3 regions of the Priestia sp. GS2 genome follow, and region 2 is predicted to be linked to each of the others. Evidence: riboswitches for the same ligand, from Rfam matches in the RefSeq annotation. Region 2 holds a riboswitch; each other region holds the start of a gene.
What was found. Region 2 has a riboswitch for thiamine pyrophosphate ahead of tenI (thiazole tautomerase TenI). Riboswitches for the same ligand answer to the same signal wherever they lie in the genome.
Positions count from the first base shown of each region.

Region 1 (7,555 bases), 280 kb from region 2:
TGTTCCTTCAGCAAGCTTGTTTGCACCTTCGCTTGCTTCCCCTAACTTGTTATTAAATGTTGTAAAATTTTTATTAAATTCTTCTTGACCACTTGCTAGCTTAGTCGCACCATTTGATAGTTCTGTGACTCCACTTTGAATTTGTTTACTAGCGTCTGATAGATCAGTCACTGCGCCCTGAATTTGTCCACCGGCTGCTGATAACTCTTTCAGGCCATCTGCTAGTACTTGAACTTGATCAACCTGCGCTTTTAATTCATTCACTTGAGCCTGCTGCTGCTCCATAAATTGTTCAGAAGAAAGTTTTGTAATTTCATCAATAAGCTTTTGCTTTTCTTCATCTGGAATATTTTCATTTTCGTTAATAGAATTTACAATTTGCTGTTGTCTAGTATCAAACGCTTCTTGAGCTGAATCAATTTTTTCTTTCACTGCGTTAATTTCTTGCTTCTTTTGCTCAATTTTCTTAGCAACTTCATTTACTTTTGTATTTGCTTCGTTTAAGCCACTTACGAATTCAGGAAGTTTTTGCTCTAGCTGATTTAAACCACCTACAAAAGCAGGAAGTTTTCCTTCTAACTGATTTAAGCCGTCATCGATGGCTACTGCTCCACCTTTTAGCTCTCCAGAAGCCGTTTCTAATTTCCCACCAGCATCTGTTAACTCACCTAATCCACTTGCTAGCTTAACTTGATTTTCATTAATAGTTTTAGCACCTTTATTGGCATCGCTAATACCACTTGCTAATTTTGTTACGCCTTCTTCAAAAGTAACAGTGCTATCAGCTAACTTTTTTAGATTATCACGAAGCGTTTTAGAACCATCTTCAATTTTGCCAGCACCATCGCTTGCTTCTTGAAGGCCATCTGCTACCTCTTTAAAACTATCAAACACAGTTTCTGCATACTGCTTTGTTACTTCTTCTTTAATTTGTTCATTTATTTTTGTTACTGCATTTGAACCAATCTGCGCGCCGGAGTAGTTTTTACCAGCGTTCGTATGATAGACAAACTTCATTTTCTTTGGATCTTCATCCATTAAAGTTGTTGCGTTTTCAGAGAAATTCCTTGGCAGTTCTAGGACGAGGTAATATTTTTCATCCTTTAAGCCTTCTAGCGCTTCTTCTTTATTCGTAAAACGCCAGTCAAACGTATCGTTATCCTTTAAATTTTCAACAAAATCATCACCGACGTGAAGTTCTTTCCCATCTAAAGTAGCGCCTTTGTCTTCATTGACAACCGCTACAGGAATTTGATCTGTTTTTCCATATGGATCCCAATAAGCTGATAAAAAAATTACATTATATAAGAACGGAACAAATAATAAGCCAACAATAATTAAAATATTCATCGGCTTTGAAATAATGGATTTCCATTCTCCCTTCAGCATATTCATCGTTAAATCCCCCAATAGCTTTTCAGTTAAATCGACCGTTTGACCAAAAAACAAATACGGTCATCAAGTTCTGATTAATGTTATCATACTCACAAACAGTAGGTCAATTATAATTTAAAATATTTTTCTTCATATTTAATATAGAAATTGAATTTCTATATACTTTTTGTTATCGACTATCATTTTATTCCCTGTTTAAACATAAAAACGCATCAATCGATGCGTTTTTATGTTTCATTAATTTGTGAGATTTATAAACATATCTTCTGCCTTGGGTTCTTTTTTAATTAAACCGGAATCCTTTAACCACTTCGCCGTTTCTTCCCAAGACTTCGCTGTCTGACTGCCAAACCCTTCAGCTGATTCCATCTTTGGAAGCAAGATATCAAGGCTTTGCTTTTCTACTCCTTCCACTAATGGAAAGTTCGCTTTGTCTTGATTGCTTAATAAAATGTCAAGAGCTTCATCCGGATGTTCATTCATAAACTCATAGCCCTTTGTTGCTGCTTTCCAAAACGCGCGAATAGATTCTTCATCTGTGTCCCATGTACGATCGCTCGTTACTGCTACTAGCTCATAATAATTAGGAACACCATAATCTGTTGGGTTAAAGTAGCGCGTATCATACCCTTTGTCTTTCAAAACAGGAACTTCGTGATTAATATATGCACCGATTACCGCGTCGACTTTTTTCGTTACAACTGAAGATCCTAATTCAAAGCCTACGTCAGCCATTTTAACCTTGTCCGGATTCCCTCCATCTGTTTTAATCATCTTTTTCAGCAGCGCTTCATTTAAAGGAATTCCTGTATATCCCACTGTCTTTCCTTCTAAATCTTTTGGACGCTTAACAGGACTTTCATCCAAAAAGACAACGTGATTTAATGGAGAACGAACAATCGCTCCTACTGACTTTACGGGAACATTTTCGTTAGCCCTTGCCATTACGACATCTGGCTGATAGTAAAATCCTAACGTAATTTTACCTGTCGCTGCTAAGTTTAACGGATCAGTTGGATTGGCTGGATATTGAATGTCTACTTTTACACCTTCCTCTTCAAAATAGCCTTTTTCTTGTGCAACGTATAAAAAGCTATGTACAGCATTTGGATACCAATCCAACATTACCGATACTTCTTTTAATTCTTTCTTATGAGTTGCTGAACTTGTTTCATCTTTACTACAAGCAGTCGTTACTACTAAAAGCAGCAGTGATAAACTAACTAGCCATTTTTTCATTTAGCTTTCCTCCATTTTAGTGATCTACGTTCAATCCATGTAATGCCAATAAAAGAGATGATGCCAATAAGAGATAACACAACGATTGGAGCGAATACACCGGCTCCATCAAACTGTGTCATCATTCGTCGACTGAAATAACCTAAACCTGCTTGTGCACCGAGCCACTCACCGATAGCAGCTCCAATAACGCTTAAGGTTACCGCTACCTTTAAGCCTGAATAAAAATGAGGTAAAGCGGCTGGTACGCTTAGCTTCATAAAAAGGTCTCGCTTGGTCGCTCCCATCGTTTTTAAAAGTTCAACGTGTTCACGTCTCGTTGAGCGAAGACCATCAAACGTGTTCACGGTAATAGGAAAAAATGTAATTAAGACCGTTACCACTACTTTGCTCCAGATGGAATAGCCAAACCAAAGTACAAAAATAGGCGCTAACGCTATGATTGGAATAGTTTGTGAAGCTACTAAAATAGGATAGATAGCCCGCTCGATGGTTTTGTTGTTATTCATCCAAATTGCAACTAAGACGCCTACAACAATCGAAATAGCTAAACCTATTAAAATAATCAGTAACGTTGAAGGTAAATGTTCAATGAAAAGCACTTCCTTTAGCTCCCATATTCTCACACACACTTCAACTGGAGATGGTAAAATAAAGGGCATTCCCACAATATAAGCGGTAACCTGCCAAATAATTAGTAATACGAACGTTAAAACAATAGGTAAGCTCCACTCTTGTATCCTTTTCATGCATCCACCTTCATCCTGAGCTCTTGCATTAGTTGGTGCTTCAGCTTTACAATCTCTGGTCGATCTATGTCCTGCAGAGCTCTTGGTCTTTCAAGAGGTACCTTCACTTGTTTAAATCCCTTTAAAGGTTGCTTATCAAAGATAAAAATACGGTCTGATAAGAACAACGCTTCCTGCACATCATGCGTGATAAACAAAATGGTTTGATTACGCTTTTGCCACTGCTCAAGGAGCCACTCCTGCATGGATAGACGAGTAATAGCATCCAAAGCACTGAACGGTTCGTCCAGCAAAAGCACGTTCGAGCCACTCAGTACCGTGCGTAGGAATGAAACACGCTGCTTCATTCCTCCTGATAAATCAGATGGAAACCTCTGTTCATATCCTTTTAAACCAAATTCACTGAGCAGTTCTTTTGCTTGTATATACGCTTCGTCTTTTGGTACCCCTTTTAACTCTAAAGGCAAAGCAGCGTTATCTAGAATGGTCCTCCAAGGTAAAAGAAGATCTTCTTGAGGCATGTATCCCACATGCCCAAAGCGATTGTGGTGCTGCTGATTATTAATTAAAATTCGTCCCGCCTGCTCTATCTCTAACCCGGTAATAAGGCGAAATAACGTGCTCTTTCCGGAACCGCTTGCGCCGACAATGCTTACAAATTCTCCTTCTTCAATATCAAAATTAAGAGATTCCAAGATCGCTCCTCTGCTTTCTTCATATGAAAAAGTCACCGTTTCAAACTCCAAAGCCTTTTTATACATGAACAGGCCACATCGCTTTTTCGTAAGCCATATCCCAGAATAAGTATTCAAAGCGCGTCGTATTAATAAAAATTTCTTCTAACTTAGTAAGATCTGCTTCTGATTTTCCTTCTGCTAGTTGATCCATTAAATCAATACACCAAGTCGCCAGTTCACCAAATTCAGCTGAGCTGTACATATCAATCCATTCACTATAAAGTTCATGCTTTGCACCAGGCTTGGTGCGAAGCTCTTTTCCAATCTCCCAATAGCTCCACATGCAAGGCAGGAGTGCCGCAACAAGTTCCGCTAAGGTTCCGTTTTGAGAAACATGAAGCATGTAGTGCGTGTAAGCAAGCGTTGTTGGAGCTGCCTCTGCTGTTTCTAACTCTTCAGGGGTAATTAAAAAACGCTTTGCATATTGTCTATGTAACTCCATCTCTTCATTCATTGTTGAATGTAATAACGCTGCAAATTTCCCCATTGTTTGAACATCTGTTGCTTTTACTGCTCCAAGAGCAAACAGCTTCGCATAGTCAATCAAATACACGTAATCTTGCACCATATAAAAGCGAAACTTATCTTGTTCTAACGTTCCTTCTCCCATTCCTTTTACAAAAGGATGCTCATGCGTTTGCTTCCAAATCGGCTTTACTTTTTCATACAAACGTTCACTAAATTTCATTTTGCATTCTCCTTTTTTGTATGTAGCCATTCATAAATAAATTGAACCATCACTTTCGTGTAATCAAGCAATTGATTAACAGATAGCTTTTCATTAACAGAGTGAGCCTCCGTTAAGTCTCCTGGACCATAAATAGCTGTAGCTATACCTGCATCAGCTAGCCAGCCACCGTCCGTAACCGTTGGCGAAACGTTGACATGCGCTTCTTTCATTGTTACTTCTCTATGAGCACCGACTAACAAGTGAACTGCTGGATGATTTTTATCTACTTCAAATGCAGGGAAAATTTCTCCTCTATCTTCAATCATTGATGTGCCTCCCCACTTAAACGTTGGAGGATTTTCTCTTAGCCACGGATCTGCTTTTGCAACCTGTAACAGATAGTCTTCTACTTCTTTCATTACCTCTTCATATGATTCATTTGGATAATAATGAACGGTCACCCACAGCCTGCATTCGTCTGCGATAAAGGCTGCGTTGCGGCCACCTTCAATAACAGCTGGATTGATTGTATTTGTTCCAACCGGAAAACCGGGATAGCTTTTGACAACAGCCCAGTGGCGCTCAAGCTCCTGCAGTGCACCAATTAATTTCGCCATTTTTTCAATTGCACTGGCTCCTAATAAGCCGCCCCCTGCATGAATCATTTGCCTTCTTGTGGCATCATGATATGTTTGCTTACTTTTCACGGTTATCCACCCCGTAATGACTCCACCTTGACCTTGGATTTGCAGCTCACTTGTATCAACCACAATCGCAAAGTCTGCGCTGTATCCTCGCTTGCAGCATTCAAGGGTCCCAGCTTCTCCAACCTCTTCCCCGATAACCGATTGAAAGGTTAAATCCCCCGGAAATTCCATTCCAGCTTCATGTAGAAGCTTAATGGCAAACAGCGCTCCAGCGAGTCCACCTTTCATATCAGCAACGCCTCTCCCCATTATGAATCCTTCTTCAAATTTCGTTTGGAAAGGACTTATATCCCATGCTTCGCCTTCGTTGACTGCCGCAACATCAATATGTCCATTAATAATTAAACTCTGATATTCGCTTTGACTTGTTCCTTTTAACGTTCCTACAACGTTAGGGTCATTTGGGTACACGTCCCACATGTCAATTTCAAAACCATAGCTTTCCAACAGCTCTGCAATATATATCTGCGCTTCTTTTGTATTACGTGCAGGTGGTGCTGGTGTTTTATACGAGACGAGCTTGGTCAAAAGCTCAATAAGTTCATCTTGTCTAGTATCCACCTGCTCTACCACATCTGTAATGTTCATACTAATCCCCTCCCTCTAAACCACATAAAAAAGCGCTTCTTTTCATAGAAAAGAAGCGCTTGAATATACACATATATCCCTTTTACATCCTGTAAAAGTCCATAGATGTAGCACACAATACCTCTTTCCTACGCTAGTATTACCTAGTTCAGGTTATAAGGGTTAAGACCATGTCTCTCTCAGCTTCAAGAAGCACCCCTAGTGGTTTAATAATGACTATTTATTTGTAAAGCTATCTGATTATTATCTCTATTAGTTGTACCACACTACCTCATATAGTTCAATATAATTTACAGAATTCCAATTTGAACTCTACACTAACAAAAGAGCTATGTTTAACCTTATCATAGAAAATTGAGAACCCTGCTGATTATACAAGACTAGGGACAAGCTATTGGAATTAAGAGTTCCGGCTTTTGTATGCTTACTTCTTTTGGCAAGTTGGACAGTAATACAACCGCCTCGAAGCAGCAGGAATTTTTTGAATTTCCGTTCCATCTATTCGACACGCTTCTCCCTCTCGGTTAAATACCCAGTGTCGATAAGCAGAACGTTTTACTCCTTTTTCCTTTAACTTTTCAACTAAAGACAAATCGTTTGTAATCCCTCCCGTTTCATACGACTGCTTCATTAGCAAAATTGTTGCTTCCGCAGCTTTTTTAATCTGCTTTTCTGTACAATCACAAGGTCGCTTATCCGGGTGAATACCTGCTAAAAACAGGATCTCACTGCGCAAATAATTCCCAATGCCCGCTACAAAGCTCTGGTCAAGCAATAGAGACGTCCATTTTCGGCGATAAAATGCTTTGCTTGTAAAACGTTCAATTAAGTCCTCTACGCTCACTTGTTCACTTAAGATGTCTGGTCCGACTCTCGAAACAAACGGATGAGCAAGAACTTCTTCATCAAGCAGCACTTCGATATCCGATGCGCTATACAAAAGAGCTGATTTTTGCTCGTTGTGAATGGCTAAGCGGAGCTGCCGATTTGTTTTTGGATACTGATACGCCTTTCTGATATACCATTTACCGTAGAGCTGATTATGTGAATAAATCGTATATCCATTATCAAAGCGAATAAGCATTGCTTTCCCTTTTGTATCAACTCTCTTAACCGATGCTCCCGTAAGCATGCTTTCGTATTTTTTTAATGCTTCAAACGCAAACCATACTTCTCCTACAGGCCTAGAAGTAATCGCTCTTTGTACTTCATCTGCTGCTCTTCGAATTTCTGGCCCTTCCGGCATATTAACATCTCCTTTACTCTCTTACTTTTTCTATTTTCATTAGGTTTTAAAGAAAATTCAAGAATGAGTAGGCTTGAAAGCACATTTAAAATAGACAGTTATTTTTCCTTTCCCTACACTAATGGAATATCTACATCTAAACGGTCAAAACTAACAACAACACATATATTTATAAAGGAGTATACTATGAGTACATTTTTACCATTATCCGCTTCTGAAATGGC
Region 1 is NZ_JAZGJX010000001.1:2,929,382-2,936,936, forward strand. Features, by position in the region: gene V2145_RS14900 (YhgE/Pip family protein) at 1-1,395, opposite strand, end outside; gene V2145_RS14905 (ABC transporter substrate-binding protein) at 1,633-2,634, opposite strand; gene V2145_RS14910 (ABC transporter permease) at 2,631-3,383, opposite strand; gene V2145_RS14915 (ABC transporter ATP-binding protein) at 3,380-4,144, opposite strand; gene tenA (thiaminase II) at 4,137-4,808, opposite strand; gene V2145_RS14925 (acetylornithine deacetylase) at 4,805-6,085, opposite strand; TPP riboswitch at 6,194-6,295, opposite strand; gene nei (endonuclease VIII) at 6,510-7,331, opposite strand; gene V2145_RS14935 (DUF3231 family protein) at 7,518-7,555, shown strand, end outside.
Region 1: another riboswitch for thiamine pyrophosphate. It lies ahead of V2145_RS14925 (acetylornithine deacetylase); the one in region 2 lies ahead of tenI (thiazole tautomerase TenI).

Region 2 (7,555 bases):
AAGTGTACGAAAACGAAGTTTTCCACTCAAAGTAATCTTCTCCTTCATATGTAAGATAGTCAATGATACTCAAATTGTACGTGTAAATGATTATTTATGTCAACTTATTTTTTATGCAGGTTCACAAAAAAAGAAAGAAGAGGAAAACCTCTTCTTTTATCTATAGGTGATGTTACGTTAAGGGATCCACTGCTACAAAATCATTCAGGTTGTGCTCTGAAAGCTCTGAAGCATGGTCAATATAACGCAATAACGAATACAGTTCTTCTTGAATTACTCGATAGTTTCGTTCAAAGTTGTAGGCGTGTAAAAAATGTTCGATTTTCTTTGAAAGAAAATCATCTTCAGTGCGAACCATTAAAATTAACAAGTTATCCCATTGTGATCGATTCGTGTAATATAAAGCACGGTCATAATCAATTGTGTCCATTAACAGTCCTCCTTTTGAGGAGTTGAAATTAGTGTATGATATTTACGAAATTTGTTCCCCTGTAAATGTTGGTCAAAAGACCAATGTATAAATAACGGTTAGGAAGCAAAAATGACATTAGAATGAATTGTTTTGTGTGAAAATAAAGTACTACCTTCCCAATTTCTTATAAAGAACCTGATTCAAAACACATGATTTGCGTCATTAGGACATAGATTGAATTAAGGGATATAAAGGGGGAGTTGTAGTGAAAGAAGCGGACTATAAACAACTACATCGAGCGATTGACGAAATTACTGAAATTGCAACAGGATTTGGTTTAGATTTTTATCCAATGAGATATGAGATTTGTCCAGCTGATATTATTTATACATTTGGCGCATATGGCATGCCTACAAGGTTTTCTCACTGGAGCTTTGGAAAGCAGTTCTATAAAATGAAGCTTCATTATGACCTTGGTTTAAGCAAAATTTATGAACTAGTTATTAACTCAGATCCTTGCTATGCATTTTTACTTGATTCAAATGCACTGATTCAAAACAAGCTTATTGTAGCTCACGTTTTAGCCCATTGTGACTTCTTTAAAAACAACAGCCGCTTTGCGAATTCTAAACGAGATATGGTTGAAAGCATGGCTGCAACTGCAGATCGTATTAAAGAATATGAAGTACAATATGGCAAGCGAGAAGTAGAGAAGTTCTTAGATGCAATTTTATCGATTCAAGAGCATATTGATCCATCTTTAATGAGGGCAAAACTGTCATGGAGCATGGATGATGTAGAAGAAGAGCAGGAAGAAGTTTCATCACCATACGATGATTTATGGAGCTTAGACTCACGTGGGAAAAAGAAAACTCGTCAAGTGGAGAAGTTTAAGAAATTTCCACCTCAGCCAGAGAAGGATATTCTTTTATTTATTGAACAATACAGCCCATACTTAGAAGAGTGGCAGCGCGACATTTTAACGATGATGAGAGAAGAAATGCTGTATTTTTGGCCGCAGCTTGAAACAAAAATTATGAACGAAGGCTGGGCATCTTATTGGCATCAGCGAATCATTCGTGAAATGGATTTAACAAGCGATGAAGCTATTGAATTTGCAAAACTAAATGCAGGTGTTGTTCAACCGTCTAGAACAAGCATCAATCCATATTATTTGGGCTTGAAGATTTTTGAAGACATTGAAGAACGATATGATAATCCTACTGCCGAAATGCAGCGACGCGGCATTCAAAAAGGTTCAGGACGGGAAAAAATGTTTGAGGTTAGGGAAGTTGAATCGGATATCTCATTTATTCGAAATTACCTAACAAAAGACCTTGTCATGAGAGAGGATATGTACTTATTTCAAAAGCAAGGGAAAGATTATAAGATTGTAGATAAAGACTGGACAGAAGTGCGAGATCAACTTGTTAACATGCGCGTAAACGGTGGTTTTCCGTATATTACAGTCACGAATGGTGATTACTTGAAAAATGGAGAGCTATACTTAAAACATTGGTATGAAGGAATTGAACTAGACGTCAAGTATTTAGAGAAGGTTGTGCCGTATTTGTATCAATTGTGGGGCAGACCTGTGCATCTAGAAACCGTAATGGAAGAAAAGCCAATCGCCTTTACGTATGACGGGAAAACAGTACACCGAAAGCATTTATAATAAAAGGAGAAGCATTCGCTTCTCCTTTTTGTATATCTACAGTCTAATAAGTATACGACCTTGAGCTTGTCCTTCAAGCAGCATTGGAAGATAGTTAGGTACATCATTAAGAGAGATTTCTTCTTGGATGAAGTCTTCAAGCTGATTTGGCTTAAAGCTTGTTGCTAGCAGCTTCCATGTCTCGTTTCGAAGGGACAATGGGCAATAGACAGAATCAATACCAAGTAAGTTCACTCCGCGTAAGATGAACGGGAAAACTGTAGTTGGGACGGCTGTTCCAGCCGTTAAGCCACTAGCTGCAACAGAACCACCATATTGAATTTGGGATAGCACGCTTGCGAGCGTTTCACCCCCTACGCTATCGACTGCAGCAGCCCACTTTCCTTTTGCTAAGGCTTTGACTTTACCGTTGTAAACATCTTCTCTAGTTAAAAGAGTGGTAGCTCCAAGCTTTGTTAAATAGGTGGCACTAGAAGCTTTTCCAGAGCTAGCAGCAACCTCATAACCCATCTTTGATAAAATAGAAACGGCAAAGCTTCCTACACCACCTGTAGCGCCAGTGACTAGGACAGGGCCATCCTTTGGTTTCAAGCCCGAATCAATGAGCTTTTTTACAGATAAAGCAGCTGTAAAGCCAGCTGTTCCAATTACCATAGCTTCTTTTAAGGTTAGTCCATCGGGAAGAGGAACAATCCAGTCTGCAGGGATGCGAGCGTATTCACTATAGCCACCGTAATGAGAGACTCCAATTTCGTAGCTGGTTGCAATGACTTCATCACCGCTTTTAAAGCGAGGATTATTAGAAGAAACAACCGTACCTGCTAAATCAATTCCTGGTACAAAGGGATAGGCTTTGACAATATTTCCGTTTGGAATACTAGCTAGGCTATCCTTATAGTTAATACCTGAGTAGTGAACTTTGATGAGAACATCGCTTTGCGGTAACTCGTCGAGCGTGAGCGTTTGAATAGTAGATTGAACTTGTTCGTTCTCTTTTGTTAAGACAAGAGCTTTAAAATTTTCCATGCCGTTCTGTCTCCCTTCATATCTTCGAGCTTATATTTATTATAAAAGACAAAAATTCAAAAGTATAATACGATGCAGATAATGCAAAAGGCTGCAGTTCAGCAGCCTTTTATTGAATCATATTTAAAAAGCGACGAGTTCGCTCTTCTTTAGGGTTTTTGAAAATTTCTTCTGGCGTTCCACGCTCCATGATTACGCCTTGATCCATAAAGATTACTTCGTCTGCCACTTCTCGAGCAAAGCGCATTTCATGTGTGACCACAACCATGGTCATGCCTTCTCTTGCTAAATCTTTCATTGCTTTTAGAACATCGCCTACAAGCTCAGGATCCAAAGCAGATGTAGGCTCATCAAATAGCATTACTTTAGGGTCCATAGCCATTGCTCGAGCGATACCCACACGCTGCTGTTGTCCTCCTGATAATTGAAATGGATAAAAATTAACCTTGTCTCCTAGTCCAACTTTTTGTAGCAGGGAAACAGCGCGTTCTTTCGCCTGTTGTTTTGAAATACCCTTTACAATAACAGGCCCTTCCATAACATTTTCAAGCGCTGTTTTATGAGGAAATAAATTATAGTTTTGAAATACCATTCCCGTTAAGCTACGAAAAGATGTTATCCTTTGCTTTGGTAACTTTTTCTCAAAGCTTACTTCTTGATTATCGATGATGATTTTGCCATCAGTAGGAAGTTCCAGCAAGTTTAAACAGCGAAGAAACGTTGTTTTTCCGGAACCTGAAGGACCGATTAGAACCACTACTTTACCCTGCTCGATGTTTAAATCAATTCCTCGCAATACGTGTAAATCATCAAATGATTTATGAAGGTTCGTAATGTTAATCACGCTAATAAACTCCTTTTTTAATACAGTTATCTTGAGACATAACGGTCAAGCTTCGCTTCAATTCGTCCTTGAACAATGGAAAGAATGGTACACATAATCCAGTATAAAAGAGCCGCTTCCGTATAAAGTAATAAAAATTCATAGTTTGTGGCCGCAATTTCTTGTGCACGACGAAACATTTCGGTTACCAAAATAAGAGATGCTAGCGACGTATCTTTAATAAGGCTAATGAATGAATTCGATAAAGGCGGAATGGATACGCGAGCAGCTTGGGGTAAAATAATACGCTTTAAAGCTTGAGTATATGTCATCCCAATTGAATAACCAGCTTCCCATTGCCCTTTAGGAATCGATAAAATCGCAGCACGGATGATTTCAGATGCGTACGCACCTACGTTTAATGAAAACCCAATTACTGCGGCAACAAATGGATCAATTGTAATATCTAGCGTTGGCAACCCGTAGAAAATAATAAATAATTGCACTAGTAAAGGTGTCCCTCGAATCAGTGACACGTATACGCGCGCAATTATATTAAATACTTTTATAGAAGATAAGCGTCCAAGCGCTGTAAGAATAGCTAAAATAAGGCCTAGTATAAATGAAATAAGCGTTAGTGGAATAGTATATTGAATAGCTCCCTCTATCATTGGATAGAGGGAGGATTGAGCAATAGAGATTAAGCGCTCTGCACGCTCAGGGTCAGTAAAGATACTATTTAGGAGAAACATCTTCACCAAACCATTTTTCAGAAATTTTAGCGTATGTGCCGTCTTCTTGCATATCTGCTAAAGCTTTATTTACTTCTTCCACTAACTTACCGCTATCTTTGCGAAACATTAATCCACTTGCTGATGCGTCTTCTGCTTCATCTACAATTTTTACAGGTGCATTTGGACGTTGTTTTTTATAGTCTAAGAATGATAATTTATCATTAATTGTACCGTCTACACGTTTTGAAACGATTAACTCAGCTGATTGCGTGAATCCTTCAACACCTACTAGTTCAGCTTCATATTTTTTTGCTAAATCAGCATAGTTACTTGTAAGTGATTGTGCAGACTTTTTACCTTTCATGTCCTCAAATGATTTCACTTCATTATTGTCTTCACGAACAACAAGCACCGCTGCAGACTCAATGTATGGGTCAGAGAAATCATATTTTTCTTCGCGGTCTGGACGAATTCCAACTTGGTTAGCAATCATGTCAAAACGCTTAGCGTCTAAACCAGCAAACATTCCATCCCACTGTGTTTCTTTAAATTCAGCTTTCACACCAAGGCGCTTTGCAACTTCTTGTGCAATTTCAACGTCAAAGCCTGTTAACTTATTAGAGTCGTCATGGAACGTAAATGGAGGGTATGTACCTTCTGTTCCAATTGTTAGAACGCCGTCTTCTTTTACTTTTTCGTATAAATCTTGATCACTTTTACTTGCGTTATTTGTTTCTTTTTCATTTGACCCACAAGCTGCTAACACAACTGTGAACGCTAATAAAAGAGATAAAAATGCAACTAATTTTTTCATTTTTTGTTAAACCCCCAGTAATTTGATAGGAATTATATTTCTTGATAGCGTAATTGATATTAAACAAGAAGAAGTTAAAAGTCAATAAAAAAAACTTCTAATAGATAGTATGGCTGTTCTCAAAGGGTTTATGTACTTTGTAGAGCATCAGGAAAAGGTTGGGATTATCATATTAAAAATCATTAGTTTATGAATAAAAAGGAAAGGGAATAAGTAGATAGCTGATGATATTTTAACAAAATTTACGTTCTTCCCTTATTGTTTTTGGGACAATTGTTTTATTTTGATTAGATATTCCTTACTCATACTCGAAACTTGTTATAATAGAGAAAAGAGCATTGAAATTAGGATTTGAAAAGTGGAGATAAGTTTAATGAGAAAACGTGAAGTATGGAAATATATTTTATTGATTGTAACAATTGCAGGACAAGTCATTAGTTTTATCTTTTTAATGGTTAACAGCATAGCTGCCTTGTTATTCTACGGATTTTATATCCTAACTTTTGCTACCTTACTTGGCTCATTTCTATGGGAAGAGCATAGGGAAAAAGAAAAAGAGCTCGAAGATTATTAGCTCGGTACATGAGAAAAATGGTCCAGTAGGTTGTAATCACTCACAAATATGTTATACTTCTAAATGAAAAGTGAAAATATTAGAAAAAATCACTAGGGGAGCCTTTATGGCTGAGACGAAAAAATTCGGACCCTTTGAACCTGATCTGGTTTGTACCAGCGTAGGGAAGTGGATGAGCCATGTTTACATAATGAATGCATGCCAACCACTCTACGTTGTAGAGTGGTTTTTTTGCGTTTATGTCGAAATAAAGGTGAGGATGCTATGATACCCAAACTACATGCTGTGTCAACAGGGAAACAGTCCTTTGAACAGCTTCTGAAAATTAGCAGAGATATTGACCCGTATGTAGGAGCTATCCATATTCGAGAAAAAGAGCGAACGGCACGAGAGTTAGAAATGCTCATTGAAGAACTCAAAAAAGACGTGCACGCTTCAAAGCTAATTGTTAACGATCGAGTAGATGTAGCTTTTGCCTCTCATGTAAAGGGTGTGCACTTGGCTTATCACAGTCTAAGTGTTCAAGGGGTAAAAGCACATTTTCAGCCATTGATTGTTGGTAAATCCGTACACAGTATTAAAGAAGCACAGGAAGCTGAACAAACAGGTGTTGATTATGTCATTTATGGTCATGTGTATCCATCAAAGTCAAAGCTTGGTCAAACACCTCGAGGGCTTGAACGGTTAAATCAAGTGGTTCGTTCAGTGAAAATACCCGTAATTGCCATCGGGGGAATTATGCCTTGCAATGTGAGCGAAGTATTGAGCACAGGTGCACACGGCATCGCTGTTATGTCGGGTGTATTTCAAGATGAAAACCCGCTACAGGCAGCGAAGGAATATGATGAACAACTAAGGAGGTGGAGTGATACATATGCAAATACATTATGATGCACTCGTTATTGGTGGCGGGGTCATTGGAGCCTCAACCGCGTATCACCTTTCTAAAATGGGATATCAAGTAGCAATTTTAGAAAAAAACCAGATTGGTTGTGAAGCATCGGGAGCAGCTGCTGGAATATTAGGTGCGCAAGCTGAAATTGATGAAGAAGGGCCGCTTTTAGAGCTAGCCATTCAAAGTAGGTCGCTTTTTCCGAATCTCGTTGCTGAATTAAAAGAAAAAACGAATATTGATGTTGAGTTCATTCAAAAAGGACTATTAAAAGTAGCAGCAACTGAAGCGGAAGCAGGTTTGCTAAAAGCCAAAGCAGAGCGTCACAGGCGGTGGGATTCGGAAGTGAAGTGGTTATCTCCTGACGCAGCAAGGGAAGCTGAACCGTTGTTAACCCCTGATACATACGGGGCTATTAGCATTCCAAAAGATGGCCAGCTGATGCCAGCTAAGTTAACCCAAGCTTTGGTACACGGAGCTTTGTACCATCAGGCAGCTATTTATGAGAACTGTCATGTTCATGAGCTTATATACGATAACAAAAAGGTAGTTGGCGTACGGACATCAGCGGGCAACTTCTACAGTGACCAAGTGATGGTAAGCGC
Region 2 is NZ_JAZGJX010000001.1:3,210,198-3,217,752, reverse strand. Features, by position in the region: gene V2145_RS16320 (YhdB family protein) at 173-430, opposite strand; gene V2145_RS16315 (SpoVR family protein) at 678-2,087, shown strand; gene V2145_RS16310 (acrylyl-CoA reductase family protein) at 2,124-3,113, opposite strand; gene V2145_RS16305 (amino acid ABC transporter ATP-binding protein) at 3,223-3,957, opposite strand; gene V2145_RS16300 (amino acid ABC transporter permease) at 3,984-4,688, opposite strand; gene V2145_RS16295 (amino acid ABC transporter substrate-binding protein) at 4,672-5,484, opposite strand; gene V2145_RS16290 (hypothetical protein) at 5,858-6,058, shown strand; TPP riboswitch at 6,143-6,242, shown strand; gene tenI (thiazole tautomerase TenI) at 6,323-6,949, shown strand; gene thiO (glycine oxidase ThiO) at 6,933-7,555, shown strand, end outside.

Region 3 (7,555 bases), 1.4 Mb from region 2:
GAGGACGCACAATGACACAAGCAGAACGATTTTTAGATTTACCTCTTGAGGACGTAATTGGCGACCGCTTTGGACGATATAGTAAATATATTATTCAAGAGCGTGCGCTACCCGATGCAAGAGATGGATTAAAGCCGGTACAGCGCCGCATCTTGTATGCAATGCATGTGGAAGGAAATACGGCTGAAAAAGGGTTTCGTAAATCAGCAAAGACAGTTGGTAACGTAATTGGTAACTATCACCCTCATGGAGATTCTTCAGTTTACGATGCGATGGTGCGTATGAGTCAAGACTGGAAAGTACGAAACGTACTCGTTGAAATGCACGGGAACAACGGTAGTATTGACGGTGATCCACCAGCAGCAATGCGTTATACGGAAGCGCGTTTATCAGCAATGGCCTCTGAGCTGCTACGTGATATTGACAAACAAACAGTAGAGTTTGTTCCTAACTTTGATGATACTAGCGAAGAACCAACCGTGTTACCAGCAATGTTCCCGAGTTTACTTGTAAATGGCTCAACTGGAATTTCAGCTGGGTATGCTACTGAAATTCCACCTCATCATCTCGAAGAAGTCATTGACGCAACAATTATGCGAATTGATAATCCATCAAGCTCAGTAGAGGAGCTAATGACGGTTATTCATGGTCCTGATTTTCCAACAGGTGGTATTATACAGGGCGTTGATGGAATCAAAAAAGCATATGAAACAGGCAAAGGAAAAATCATCATTCGAGGAAAAGCCGAAATTGAGGATGTGCGCGGAGGCAAGCAACAAATTGTCATTACAGAAATTCCGTTTGAGGTAAATAAAGCAAATCTAGTAAAAAAGATGGATGAGTTGCGCATCGATCGCAAGGTAGAAGGTATTGCAGAAGTTCGTGATGAAACTGACCGCACGGGTCTACGCATTGTTATTGAACTAAAGAAAGATGCTAATGCACAAGGTGTACTAAACTATTTATATAAAAATACGGATTTACAAGTTCCTTATAGTTTTAATATGGTAGCTATTTCAAAGAAAAGACCAACATTAATGACCCTACCAAGCATTTTAGATGCGTATATTGATCATCAGCGTGAAGTGGTTACAAATCGCTCAAAATATGAGCTGCAAAAGGCAAAAGAGCGAGAACATATTGTAGCTGGCTTAATTAAAGCACTGTCTATTTTAGATGAAGTAATTTCTACAATCCGAGCGTCAAAAGATAAGCGAAATGCAAAAGATAACTTAATGACGCAGTTTGAGTTTACAGAAAAACAGGCAGAAGCAATTGTTTCCCTGCAGCTCTATCGTTTAACAAACACGGATATCACCGCACTAGAACAAGAGTCGGAAGAACTTAAAGGTAAAATTACAGAGCTTGAAGCCATCTTAGCTAGTGAGAAAAAGCTTTTTAGCGTCATTAAAAAAGAGCTTCGTCGCGTGAAAAAGCAGTACGGCGACGAGCGTCGTTCAAAGATTGAAGCAGAAATTGAAGAAATCAAAATTAATCTTGAAGTGATGGTACCTTCAGAAGATGTTATTGTCACAGTAACAAAAGATGGTTATGTTAAACGTACAAGCTTACGTTCATATTCAGCTTCGAATGGACAAGATTTCGGTATGAAAGACACGGATCGCATCCTTTCAAAGCTGGAAATCAACACAACTGAAACACTTTTAATTTTCACAAGAAAAGGAAACTATTTATACTTGCCTGTACATGAACTTCCTGATATCAGGTGGAAAGATATGGGGCAGCATATCATGAACATTGTTCCAATTGATAAAGACGATTATATTGTGAACGCAATTCCAATTAAAGAGTTTAAAGACGATCACTATTTGTTATTCTTTACGAAAAACGGCATGATTAAAAAATCTGAATTGCTGCAGTATAAAGCGCAACGTTATTCTAAAGCTCTTGTCGCTGTGAATGTTAAAGGTAATGACGAAGTGGTAGATGTGTACGTAACAAATGGCAAACAGCAGGTCTTTATTGCCACTCGTCAAGGATACGGCCTATGGTTTGCTGAAGAAGAAGTCAATGTTGTGGGAACGCGTGCTGCAGGTGTGAAAGGGATTAATTTAAAAGAAAACGATTATGTCGTGAGTGGCGTTGTTTTTAGCGAAGAAAAAGTAAAGGAAACTGATTTATTTATTACAACGCACCGAGGTGCTATTAAGAAAACAAAAATGACGGAATTTGAGCAGTCGTCTCGAGCGAAGCGTGGATTAGTAATGGTTCGTGAATTAAAAGCAAATCCTCATCAAATTACAAAAGTGAAGGTTGTCACGAAGGAAGATGAGGTTGTGATACAGTCAGAGAAAAATCAAATAGAGCGCATTGATCCAGCGTCAATGCGACCAAGCGACCGCTATAGCAACGGTTCGTTTGCAATCGATCAAGCGGAATCTGGAGACGTTATTGATGTATGGATTGAGAAAAAATTAAAATAAAGCAATAAAAAGAACGCTATTTTGTAGCGTTCTTTTTATTGCAGTTTAATTCTATATAAACTATGTTCTAAATAAACAACATAAAAGAAATAAGCAGCTAAAAAATATCAACATGAATATAAAAAATCAACATAAAAATAAAGTAGGCATAATGAAAGGAAGTGTGCGTTTATGGGCTATTACCTTACCGTTGATCGAAAAGGTACAAAAATATATGTTGAAGATATTGGAAGTGGAATGCCTGTATTGTTTCTTCACGGTTGGCCAGTTAATCATAAAATGTATGAATATCAGTTTAATGTTCTTCCGAAATATGGGATTCGCTGTATTGCAATAGACTTACGTGGGTTTGGGAAATCAAGTCGTCCGTTTAAAGGTTATACATATAACTCATTAGCCGACGACGTTCGAGCAGTTATTCATGCGTTACAACTTCCAGCTGTAACGCTAGTGGGTTTTTCAATGGGAGGGGCAATTGCTTTACGTTATATAAGCAGACATTTAGGGTTCGGAGTGAACAAACTTATCCTAGCTGGTGCAGCCGCGCCTAGCTTTATTAAAAGAAGCGGTTTTCCCTATGGGTTTTCTAAAGAAGAAGTAGATGCTATCATTCAAGCGACGTACCAAGACCGGCCGGCCATGCTTGCTGATTTTGGGCAAAAATTTTTCAATTCAAAACTTAGCCCTTCTTTTAGAGATTGGTTTCAATTGTTGGGTCTAGAAGCTTCGGGTCACGGAACAATTAAAACAGCAAAGTCACTGCGTGATGAAGATCTACGTGAAGACCTCAGTCAAATTTTTGTAAAAACATATATTTTACATGGAAAAAAAGATCAAGTTTGTCCATTCCCCTTAGCCGAAGCTATGCATAATGGAATTGAGGATTCAACGTTAATTCCTTTTGAACAGAGTGGTCACGGCCTTTTTTATGATGAACAAAAAAAGTTTACTGAAACCTTAAAAGATATTGTTTATTCTGCTGAAAAACGAGAATGACGGAGCTAAAAAAATGAAAAAGGCTAGTCAGAGGCTGTTTCCTATGGACAAAAGCCTTTCTTTCTGCCAGCTTGCTTATAGGTTATTCTTGTTACTTGTAAAGTTGAAGAATATAACAAGAAGTAAACATAAAGCACACTACTTCTTAATAAAAATGTATGGTGGAAACCTGTAAGGAGGGTTTTAATGAGAAATAAAAAGCTATTTAACAGCAAGGAAATTATGGATTCGTCGATTGTGCCTGAATGGGGAAAAGAAGTTTTTACTAATTTTAGTCAAGATATGCTTTCTGAAGAGAATCCTTTCCCATGCATTTTAGGAGTAGAAGGATTAAAGAAAGATTTGCTGCGCTTTGCGTTTGTTTCTTCACCATACAACTATAAAGATATTAAACTCTGTGCAGAAGCACTTAAAGAATATATTTCATGTTTTCGCACATTAGGTCGTTATACATCATTTGTTGTGTTCTTTGAGCCTGAACATAAAAAACGTACGATGACTCAGTATGAAACAATGTTTTGGGATACACTCACATTTTTACATCAAATTGACAGAAAGCCTTGGCCAGAAGATATCCCCAAAGACCCTAATGATCCTCTATGGGAGTTTTGTTTTGAAGGTGAGCCAATATTTGTTGTATGTAATACACCTATACATGAATTACGAAAAAGTCGGAAGAGCAGCAGTCTTATGATTACATTTCAGCCGAGATGGGTGTTTGAAGGAATGACACCTCATACAAAAGTTGGTCAGCAAGTTCAAAAAACAGTTCGAAATCGACTTGAAGAATACGACAAAGTTGAAGCGCATCCTCATCTAGGATGGTACGGGAATCAAGAAAATCATGAATGGAAGCAATATTTCTTACGAGATGTTAACAACTCATTTCCAACAGAGTGTCCATTCAAACTAAAAAGGAGTGAAAGAGATGGAACTAAAAAAAGCCTTTATTAAAAAAGGGATTGGCGGTGGACTTGAAGAAGTTATACATGAACTACTTCCAAAACATACCGGTTATGTAGAAGTTCAGCATGATGTTGCAGGGCAAGAACACCCAAGTCATACTCACCCAACCGACGAGATTCTTCATATTATTGAAGGGTCTATCTACTTTACAGTTGAGGGAGAAACAACTCGGTGCGAAGCGGGAGATCGCATTTATTTACCAAAACAGACGCAGCATGCTTCAAAAGCTGATGTAAATGGTTGTACGTATGTAATCTCCATTTTAAAATTTTGATGAAAGAAGTTGATGACTGGAATGATTCAATCAAACCCTGTTTTAATCATCATAGATGTACAAAAAGGTTTTGAACAAGATGCTTGGGGAACTCGTAATAATGTTCATGCAGAAGATAATATGCTCACTCTTTTACAAGCATGGAGGAGACAGCAGTTTCCAGTTATTCACGTTCAGCATGCTTCAAAAAGCGAAACATCTCCTCTTTTTCCAGGGACGGAAGGCTTTCGTTTCAAAGAAGGATTTGGTCCTGTTGGTGATGAATACTTAATTCGCAAACATAAAAATAGCTGCTTTATAGGGACAGAGCTAGATAACTATCTAAAGGAAAACGGATATGATACGCTTATACTAGTGGGGTTAACAACCAATCATTGCGTCTCTACAACGGCACGTATGGCAGGAAACTTAGGTTATCGCACCTACGTAATACACGATGCAACTGCGTGTTTCAACTTGTTATCATACGATGGGGAAACAACTTTTGCGGCAGAAGATGTTCATCGCTTAAGCTTATCATCGCTTCATAATGAATTTGCGACGGTTACTTCAACGTCTGAAGCGCTACGTGTACTGCAATCCTATCAATATATTAAATAAACCCTGATGCAACAGCATTAGGGTTTTTTGTGTAGATTATTCTGAAAAAAACAAGTACAATAGAAACATCATTTTGAAAAAGGAGCAAGATACATCATGACAGTAATTAGAAAAGCTTTAGCAGAAGACTTACCTTCAATGGTAGATATTTATAATCAGTCAGTGCGCCAAAGCGCAGCAACATTTGACTTAACGCCTGTAACGATTGAACAGCGTAAAAGTTGGTTTGAATCTCATGACCAAAGTCAACTATTTCCTCTGCTTGTTGCTGAACGAAATAGTGAAGTAGCTGGATACGCATCTTTGTCTTCCTATCGTGATAAAGAAGCATATATTCGAACAGTTGAGCTCTCTGTATATGTCGATGAAGCTCATCAGGGGTATAGAATTGGTAAAAGCCTAATGGAAGCTATTTTAGCACAAGCAAAAGAGTTAAATCATCACGTTGTTATTTCCGGTATTACAAAAGGAAACGATAAAAGCATTAAAATGCATGAACAGTTTGGATTTACGTTTTGTGGAGAGTTCAAAGAAGTAGGTTGGAAGTTTGATCAATGGCAAGATGTTCTGTTTTATCAGCTTATTCTTTAAATAAAATTTGCTTCTTACTTATGTGAGAAATATGGTATAATAGGAAGCGTTCTAATAATACATATCAACGTACCACAGGGGGAGCCTGAATGGCTGAGAGTGAACCAATTGTTCTGACCCTTTGAACCTGTTAGTTAATGCTAGCGTAGGGAGTGTGGATCGTGCAGCTTGTGCTGTCTCCTGTGTTTGTCGTTGAATACTAATGATTTTACAACAGGAGTGAAAAGACGATGAATAAAGGAATGTCTTTACAAGCGAAAATTGAAGTGGCAATCTTTGCAGCTTTAGCAATGATTATTGATATATTGCCATCCATCACAATTGCACCCGCCGTGTCCATATCTTTTTCCATGGTACCAATCTTCATTATTTGCTTTCGATGGGGATTTAAATCCGGTGTTGTAGCTGGATTTTTATGGGGATTACTACAAGTTGTCACGGGCACTGCTTATGTGTTAACACCTCTACAAGCTTTTATTGAGTATTTTATTGCATTTGCGTTCATTGGCCTAGCAGGGCTATTGTCAGGTGTTATCAAGCAGAACTTAGCTGCTAACAATCGAACAAAAGCATTTATGTTTATTATTTTAGCTATCATTATCGGAAGCGTTGCTCGTTATTTCTGGCACTTTGTTGCAGGAATTGTCTTTTGGGGCTCTTATGCACCAAAAGGAGTATCGGCATTATGGTATTCATTTACAATGAACGGATTGGCAATGGTGGGCTCCATGATTGCTTGTCTAATTATTTTAGCCGTATTAATTCCGTCTGCTGCAAGAGTGGTATTAAACCGCGCTTCATAACTGAAATGAATGGAACCTATAGGAGTAACATCCTATAGGTTTTTTTGCTTTTTCAAACGAATCTACATGTTTTCAGTGTTTTTGTTCTTTTTATGAAAGGGTTGAGGGTTTTTTTGTAGAATGGTATACTAGGTCTGTTTGTTGGAAGAATATACATACCATTTTTTTGTAGGAAGGAATCATTTTAATGAACAAACGTAATCTCCTTTATATGACGATTGCAACATCCCTTTTACTAGCAGGGTGTCAGCAAAAAGCTCAAAAAGCAACTGAGGTCGACACAGACTTGATGATTGCAGGAGAGATAGAAAGTCATGATCAAGAAGAAAAGAAAGATATTGGTGAAAACCAGTACAAATATGATATTTCAGATGCAATAGATGAAAAAACAATCTCACAATTTATGAATAGCTACTTCAAGGCTTTGCATGATGGAATTTTTAATAAATCGGCTAAGGCGATTCAAACTTATACAATAGAAGATAGTGAGTTTTATAAACAGCAAGTGATGAAAATTGATAACTTTTCTAAGCAAGGAATTCATCAAGAACTAAAGACGATTCAAGTTGTGAATTGGTATGAAGCTGAAAGAAACCAAATAAAATTACAAACATTTGAAGAGATCATTATACATCAGCCTAATAAAAAGGATTATACAAAGAGCGTCAACCAATTGTATACGCTCATAAGCAATCAAGGTACATTGCGGATTAAAAGCGTAGAGCCTTATGCATTGAATGAAGCGGAAGACACAAGTTCAAATGCACCTGCTATTACAAGAGCAGCTAGCTTAAATGAGTATAACGGTAAATGGTCCACTGCTAATTCAGACTTAAAAGGCGCTCCTATCGTAGAGTTTTATGCCTCTTCTAACTCAGAGG
Region 3 is NZ_JAZGJX010000001.1:1,824,283-1,831,837, reverse strand. Features, by position in the region: gene parE (DNA topoisomerase IV subunit B) at 1-15, shown strand, start outside; gene parC (DNA topoisomerase IV subunit A) at 12-2,444, shown strand; gene V2145_RS09575 (alpha/beta fold hydrolase) at 2,616-3,440, shown strand; gene V2145_RS09570 (YqcI/YcgG family protein) at 3,627-4,394, shown strand; gene V2145_RS09565 (cupin domain-containing protein) at 4,369-4,680, shown strand; gene V2145_RS09560 (cysteine hydrolase family protein) at 4,702-5,280, shown strand; gene V2145_RS09555 (GNAT family N-acetyltransferase) at 5,377-5,871, shown strand; TPP riboswitch at 5,939-6,041, shown strand; gene thiT (energy-coupled thiamine transporter ThiT) at 6,102-6,674, shown strand; gene V2145_RS09545 (TcaA NTF2-like domain-containing protein) at 6,862-7,555, shown strand, end outside.
Region 3: another riboswitch for thiamine pyrophosphate. It lies ahead of thiT (energy-coupled thiamine transporter ThiT); the one in region 2 lies ahead of tenI (thiazole tautomerase TenI).